One region of the Metabacillus flavus genome, then DNA from elsewhere that is predicted to be linked to it. Evidence: a T-box and tRNA genes for the amino acid it is inferred to sense, from the RefSeq annotation. Region 1 holds a T-box; the other holds one or more tRNA genes.
What was found. The T-box of region 1 lies ahead of alaS (alanine--tRNA ligase). A T-box ahead of a tRNA ligase gene usually reads a tRNA of that ligase, here a tRNA-Ala.
Positions count from the first base shown of each region.

Region 2: it encodes a tRNA-Ala, which carries the amino acid that the T-box ahead of alaS (alanine--tRNA ligase) is inferred to sense. The anticodon was not compared.

Region 1 covers NZ_JAGVRK010000001.1:2,630,443-2,633,840, reverse strand. The annotation lists gene J9317_RS13595 (NERD domain-containing protein) at 1-149, shown strand, start outside; gene J9317_RS13590 (AI-2E family transporter) at 214-1,269, shown strand; T-box leader at 1,310-1,522, shown strand; gene alaS (alanine--tRNA ligase) at 1,604-3,398, shown strand, end outside.
Region 2 covers NZ_JAGVRK010000001.1:178,099-181,496, reverse strand. The annotation lists gene J9317_RS01045 (histidine phosphatase family protein) at 1-484, shown strand, start outside; gene rocF (arginase) at 529-1,434, opposite strand; tRNA gene J9317_RS01035 (tRNA-Ala) at 1,604-1,679, opposite strand; tRNA gene J9317_RS01030 (tRNA-Leu) at 1,703-1,784, opposite strand; tRNA gene J9317_RS01025 (tRNA-Lys) at 1,800-1,875, opposite strand; tRNA gene J9317_RS01020 (tRNA-Gln) at 1,879-1,953, opposite strand; tRNA gene J9317_RS01015 (tRNA-Tyr) at 2,035-2,118, opposite strand; tRNA gene J9317_RS01010 (tRNA-Thr) at 2,136-2,208, opposite strand; tRNA gene J9317_RS01005 (tRNA-Val) at 2,237-2,312, opposite strand; tRNA gene J9317_RS01000 (tRNA-Glu) at 2,669-2,743, opposite strand; tRNA gene J9317_RS00995 (tRNA-Thr) at 2,759-2,831, opposite strand; tRNA gene J9317_RS00990 (tRNA-Asn) at 2,833-2,907, opposite strand; rRNA gene rrf (5S ribosomal RNA) at 2,916-3,031, opposite strand; rRNA gene J9317_RS00980 (23S ribosomal RNA) at 3,105-3,398, opposite strand, start outside.

The DNA.
Region 1 (3,398 bases):
CCCATTTGTTTCAAAATTCGATATCAAATCGTGAGGCAAAATCCTTCTTAAACCTGTCTTCCAGCTCTACTGTAAAAAGGCTATTGAAATCCTTGAACTTGGATACGACAGGCAGTTACAGATCCACTGCTTATAAAATCAATATATAAATCGAATGCCCCCTGCATAATCCCCCCCAATTCCCCCCAAACTAATCTCCGGAGGGGATGCCCCGTGAAAGAAAAAAAGATCCTGCTAAGAGCGGGAATTATTTTGCTGTCTTTATTATCCCTTTATTTATTTCTTAAGCTGAGAATGGTGTGGAATCCGTTTTGGATTATGCTGCAGGCGATTATTATACCGTTTTTGATTGCTTCGTTTATTACGTATTTGCTTCATCCGATTGTAGAGAAGCTGCATGAAACGGGGCTTCCAAGAACGCTTTCGATTCTCATTATTTATTTACTGTTTTTCGGGTCGATTGGATATGGATTTTATCGGGGGATTCCGCTGCTTATTAATCAGCTGATGGAACTTTCGGCGAATGCGCCGCGGATGGTGAAGCTTTATGAGGGCTGGCTTACGATGATCAGGGATCAGACGGATCATTGGCCGATGGGGCTGCATCATCGGGTGGAGGGTTTGCTTGGAGAGGCGGAGCAGTGGCTGTCAGGAATGATTGATGGCATTATCTACTCCATTCGTTCGCTGTTTGATAACGCAGTGATTTTGACGCTTATTCCGTTTCTGGTTTTTTATATGCTGAAGGATTTTTCGCTGTTGAAAAAAACTGCCTGGTATTTGACGCCGAAAAAATGGAGAAGAAGTGGAAAGGAGCTGCTGAGGGATGCAGATGAGTCTCTCGGAAGCTACATTCGGGGCCAGTTTTTTGTTTGTGTCATTATCGGACTGCTGGCGTTTCTTTCTCTTTGGTTCTTTGGTGTAAAGTACCCGCTTGTGCTTGGGATGATTATAGCGGTCACGAATGTGATTCCTTATTTTGGTCCTGTGATCGGTGCAATTCCGGCTTTGATTCTTGCGGCAGCGATGTCGACACAAACGGTGATTACCGTGGTTATTATCATTTTGGTTCTGCAATTTCTTGAAGGAAACGTAATCAGTCCTCTGATTGTTGGAAGAAGCCTGCATATGCATCCCATTGTTATTATGCTGGCGCTCGCTGCTGGCGGTGAGCTTGCAGGAATTTTCGGACTGATTATCGCCGTACCTGTCACCGCTGTCCTGAGGGTCGTTTTGGAGCATGGAGTCCGGCTAGTCCGGCATGATTGACAGGCGGGCGGGCATTGTCTATAATCTACGGTATAATAGGTAATAAACGCTGATGGAAACGAGTAGGTCACAGTCCATTTCCAGAGAGAATGCCCCAAGGCTGAAAGGGTGTTTAATGAAGGGTGACGGAACGCTATTCCTGAGTGCAGGTAAAAGTCCTGCCGTCCTGAGACCGCGTTAAGGTCCAATGAAGCTGATGGATGTGTTGGAATCCATAATCAGGGTGGTACCGCGAGCAACTCTCGTCCCTGTGCAAATCTAAAGGATTTGTACAGGAACGGGAGTTTTTTGTTTTTCGGAGCCGCCCGGCATACATACTAAGGAGGATATACAAATGAAATTTTTAACGTCTGCAGAAGTACGCCAAATGTTTCTTGATTTTTTTAAAGAAAAAGGGCACTCAGTAGAACCAAGCGCATCACTTGTTCCGCATGAAGACCCTTCTCTGCTGTGGATTAACAGCGGGGTTGCTACTCTTAAAAAGTATTTTGATGGACGCGTAATTCCTGCAAACCCTAGGATTTGCAATGCGCAGAAATCCATCCGGACCAACGATATTGAAAATGTAGGGAAAACGGCCCGCCATCATACCTTCTTCGAAATGCTTGGAAACTTCTCAATTGGAGAATACTTCAAGGTGGAAGCGATTGAATGGGCTTGGGAATTCCTTACAAGCGAGAAGTGGATTGGCTTTGACCCTGACAAGCTTTCTGTTACGATCCATCCTGAGGACAATGAAGCATTTGAGATTTGGACGGCTAAAGTAGGCGTTCCGGAAGAGCGCATCATTCGTCTTGAAGGGAACTTCTGGGATATCGGTGAAGGACCGAGCGGACCGAACACAGAGATTTTCTATGACCGGGGAGAGGTTTACGGTAACGATTCGGAAGATCCTGAGCTATACCCAGGGGGCGAAAATGAGCGCTATTTAGAAGTTTGGAACCTTGTTTTCTCTGAATTCAACCATAATTCGGATGGTACTTATACGCCGCTTCCGAAGAAAAATATTGATACAGGGATGGGACTTGAACGGATGTGCTCCGTTATTCAAAATGTGCCGACCAACTATGAGACAGACCTATTTATGCCGATTATTGAGGCGACTGCAGCAATTGCCGGAATGGAGTACCATGACAGCAAAGAGAAGGATGAGGCGTTCAAGGTTATTGCCGATCATATCCGTACTGTATCCTTTGCTGTAGGGGATGGAGCTCTTCCTTCCAACGAAGGCCGCGGCTATGTTCTCCGCCGTCTTCTCCGCCGGGCTGTGCGCTATGCGAAAAAACTCGATATCAACCGCCCGTTTATGTATGAGCTTGTACCCGTAGTTGGGGAAATTATGGAAGCCTTCTACCCTGAAGTTATACAGAAAACCGAGTTCATTCAAAAGGTCATTAAAAACGAGGAAGAGCGGTTCCATGAAACGTTAAACGATGGACTGGCTATTTTATCTGAAGTTATCAAAAAGCAAAAAGAAGCTGGACACGATGTCATTCCAGGCGCTGACGTTTTCCGCCTTTATGACACATATGGCTTCCCGGTTGAATTGACAGAAGAATATGCGGAAGAAGAAGAAATGAAGATTGATGCAGAGGGCTTCGAGTCTGAAATGCAAAAACAGCGTGAACGGGCAAGATCGGCTCGCCAGGAAGTCGATTCAATGCAGGTTCAGGGAGGTGTGCTTGGTGATCTGAAAACGGAAAGTACGTTTGTCGGATACGATCATCTTACTGTTGAAACAGAAGCTGCTGCTCTTGTTAAAGATGGCGAGCTTGTTTCCGAAGCATTTGAAGGAGACGAAATCCAGCTTATCCTTGTTCAGACACCATTCTATGCTGAGAGCGGCGGACAGATTGCAGATGAAGGATCCATTTCCAATGCAAACTTCACAGCGCGCGTTAAAGACGTTAAAAAAGCTCCAAACGGCCAGAATTTGCATCGTGTAATTATTGAAAAAGGAACATTAAGAGCCAATGATTCCGTTACAGCTGCCGTTGACCGTAAAGTAAGAGAAGGTGTTGTGAAGAACCATACTGCGACTCACCTTTTGCATCAGGCATTGAAGGACGTTCTCGGAGGACACGTCAATCAGGCAGGATCATTGGTTACGGAAAACCGCCTGCGTTTTG
Region 2 (3,398 bases), 2.5 Mb from region 1:
ACAGGAAGGAAGAGCACAGGCAGCTTCCTTGGCTGCGTTTTTAGCCGGCAAAAGCATTGATGTGATCTACTCAAGTCCGTTTAAGCGGGCAATAGATTCTGTCCTCCCGATTTCGCGGGCATGCAATTTGGACGTCATACTGGATCAAAGACTCGCTGAGAGAATTCTCTCTATAAAAAACCTGCAGGATTGGATAGACAAACTTTCTCAAACTTTTGAGGATAAAACGCTTGTCTTTGAAGGCGGTGAATCAAGTATGGCTGCAGCCTCAAGAGGATTAGAGGTGATTCAGTCTTTTCTGGATAGCTCTTATCAGACAGCAGCCATCGTCTCTCATGGAAACCTGATTTCCTTGATTCTGAATCATTACGATGAATCTTACGGTTTTGAGCAGTGGAAAGCTCTCTCAAATCCTGATCTATACTTATTGGAATTTGAAGGCTCCATTCCTGATATCAAAAGAGTATGGGAGCATCCAATGTGAAGGACACAAAATGCCCGCTTGATTGAATCAAGCGGGCATAATCGTCATAAAAGCTTTTCTCCAAACAGGGACCCCATTAAGGCTACAGCAACAGATGCTGTCTTGTTTCTCTCATCCAGAATCGGGTTAACTTCTACAAATTCAGCAGACGTTATCATTTCAGATTCAGCCAGCATTTCCATAGCTAAATGACTTTCACGATAGCTGATCCCGCCAATTACAGGTGTTCCTACACCCGGTGCGTCATGCGGATCCAGCCCATCAAGGTCCAGCGACAAATGGACGCCGTCCGTCCGGTCTTTCAGATATTCAATGGTTTCTTCCATAATACGGGTCATTCCAAGACGGTCGACCTCATGCATGGTGTAAACGCGGATTCCCTTTTCTTTGATCAGTTCCCTTTCCCCTTCATCAAGGGAACGGGCACCGATGATCACCACATTCTCAGGCTTAATCTTTGGAGAAAACCCGGCAATGCCTGTTAAAGATTCATCGCCTATTCCCAGACTTGCCGCAAGAGGCATGCCATGAATGTTTCCTGAAGGCGAAGTATCCGCTGTATTTAAGTCCCCGTGTGCGTCATACCAGATAACACCGAGATTTTTATAATTTTTCGCCAGTCCGGCAAGAGTCCCAATCGCGATACTGTGATCTCCGCCTAGTACTAAAGGAAAAGCCCCGGTTTTAATCACTTCGTCTACCTTGGATGCCAGCAGTTCACTGGCTTCTGATACCGCTTTCAAATTTTTCAAATTATATAAAGGTTCTTCCATAGCTTTTTCCCTTTTGCCGATTTTTATATCTCCGCTGTCTTCAATCGTGAAATGGAGATTTTCCAGCCGTTCTACAACGCCTGCATACCGGATGGCACTTGGGCCCATGTCCACTCCTCGTCTTGTTTGTCCCAAATCCATCGGTACCCCAATGATATTGATTTTTTCCGCAGCCATCTGTCTTCCTCCTCTACTCTCTATTCTCCTATTTTACATAGAAGAAGGCCTATGACTCAACTCGACAAAATTATGTATAAAAATACAGAAAATTCTTACAGAACAAGGAAAATGAATGCACAAAAAAAGCCTTACACCATGTGAAAGACAATAAGCAGTTAAATGAAAATGGTGGAGCCTAGCGGGATCGAACCGCTGACCTCCTGCGTGCAAGGCAGGCGCTCTCCCAGCTGAGCTAAGGCCCCTGGATGTTAAAATAATAGTAAGATGCGGGTGAAGGGAGTCGAACCCCCACGCCATAAGGCGCTAGATCCTAAGTCTAGTGCGTCTGCCAATTCCGCCACACCCGCATATTAAAATGTAAATGGTGAGCCATGAAGGACTCGAACCTTCGACCCTCTGATTAAAAGTCAGATGCTCTACCGACTGAGCTAATGGCTCGGATGGCTGGGCTAGCTGGATTCGAACCAACGCATGACGGAGTCAAAGTCCGTTGCCTTACCGCTTGGCTATAGCCCAATGATGTAAAATCCTATTTCAAATTCGTACTATATTAACATGTCCAAACCATTCAGTTTTAAACATCATGATACAGATAAATGGTGGAGGGGGGCAGATTCGAACTGCCGAACCCTAAGGAGCGGATTTACAGTCCGCCGCGTTTAGCCACTTCGCTACCCCTCCACAATAAGAAAAGACAGTGCCGGCAAGAGGACTTGAACCCCCAACCTACTGATTACAAGTCAGTTGCTCTACCAATTGAGCTACACCGGCATATATATAAATCTATCGATAAAATAAATGGTGGAGGATGACGGGATCGAACCGCCGACCCTCTGCTTGTAAGGCAGATGCTCTCCCAGCTGAGCTAATCCTCCAATAGTTTTGGCTTGTGATGAGCGGCGTACTGCGCTGTCGTCTTCACTCACTCCCATCCTCACGCACTTATGTGCGCTCCGGTGGTCGCTCCTTCGACTCCTAGCACTACTTGCTCCTCCCAACCCTCTTGCATTTACTTTGTTTGGTTAGGTTTCGGCTTGTGATGAGCGGCGTATTGCGCTGTCGTCTTCACTAGCTTCCATCCTCACGCACTTATGTGCGCTCCGGTGGTCGCTCCTTCGACTCCTAGCACTACTTGCTCCTCCCAACCCTCTTACACTGGACGGCAATAATCGCTGCTTCGGCTTCCGGTGAGCTTCGCTCTTTTAAGCCTGGTAGCTTGTCCATATGTAAATGGTGACCCGTACGGGATTCGAACCCGTGTTACCGCCGTGAAAGGGCGGTGTCTTAACCGCTTGACCAACGGGCCATATACTTTTTAGTAAGCTTCCAACCGGGCTCGAACCGGTGACCTCTTCCTTACCATGGAAGCACTCTACCTACTGAGCTATGGAAGCATGGCTCCGCAGGCAGGACTCGAACCTGCGACCGATCGGTTAACAGCCGATAGCTCTACCACTGAGCTACTGCGGAACAATATAACCTGGCAACGTCCTACTCTCACAGGGGGAAACCCCCAACTACCATCGGCGCTAAAGAGCTTAACTTCCGTGTTCGGTATGGGAACGGGTGTGACCTCTCTGCCATAATTACCAGATATTTTGTTGAAAGATTGCTCTTTCAAAACTAGATAACGATTGCTGCACGAGTAAAGCAGCCTTACTTGAATAAAGGTTAAGTCCTCGACCGATTAGTATTCGTCAGCTGCACGTGTCACCACGCTTCCACCTCGAACCTATCAACCTGGTCATCTTCCAGGGGTCTTACTCTTGCGATGGGAAATCTCATCTTGAGGGGGGCTTCATGCTTAGATGCTTTCAGCACTTATCCCGTCCGCACATAGCTACCCAGCGATGCCTTTGGCAAGACAACTGGTACACCAGCGGTGCGTCCATCCCGGTCCTCTCGTACTAAGGACAGCTCCTCTCAAATTTCCTGCGCCCGCGACGGATAGGGACCGAACT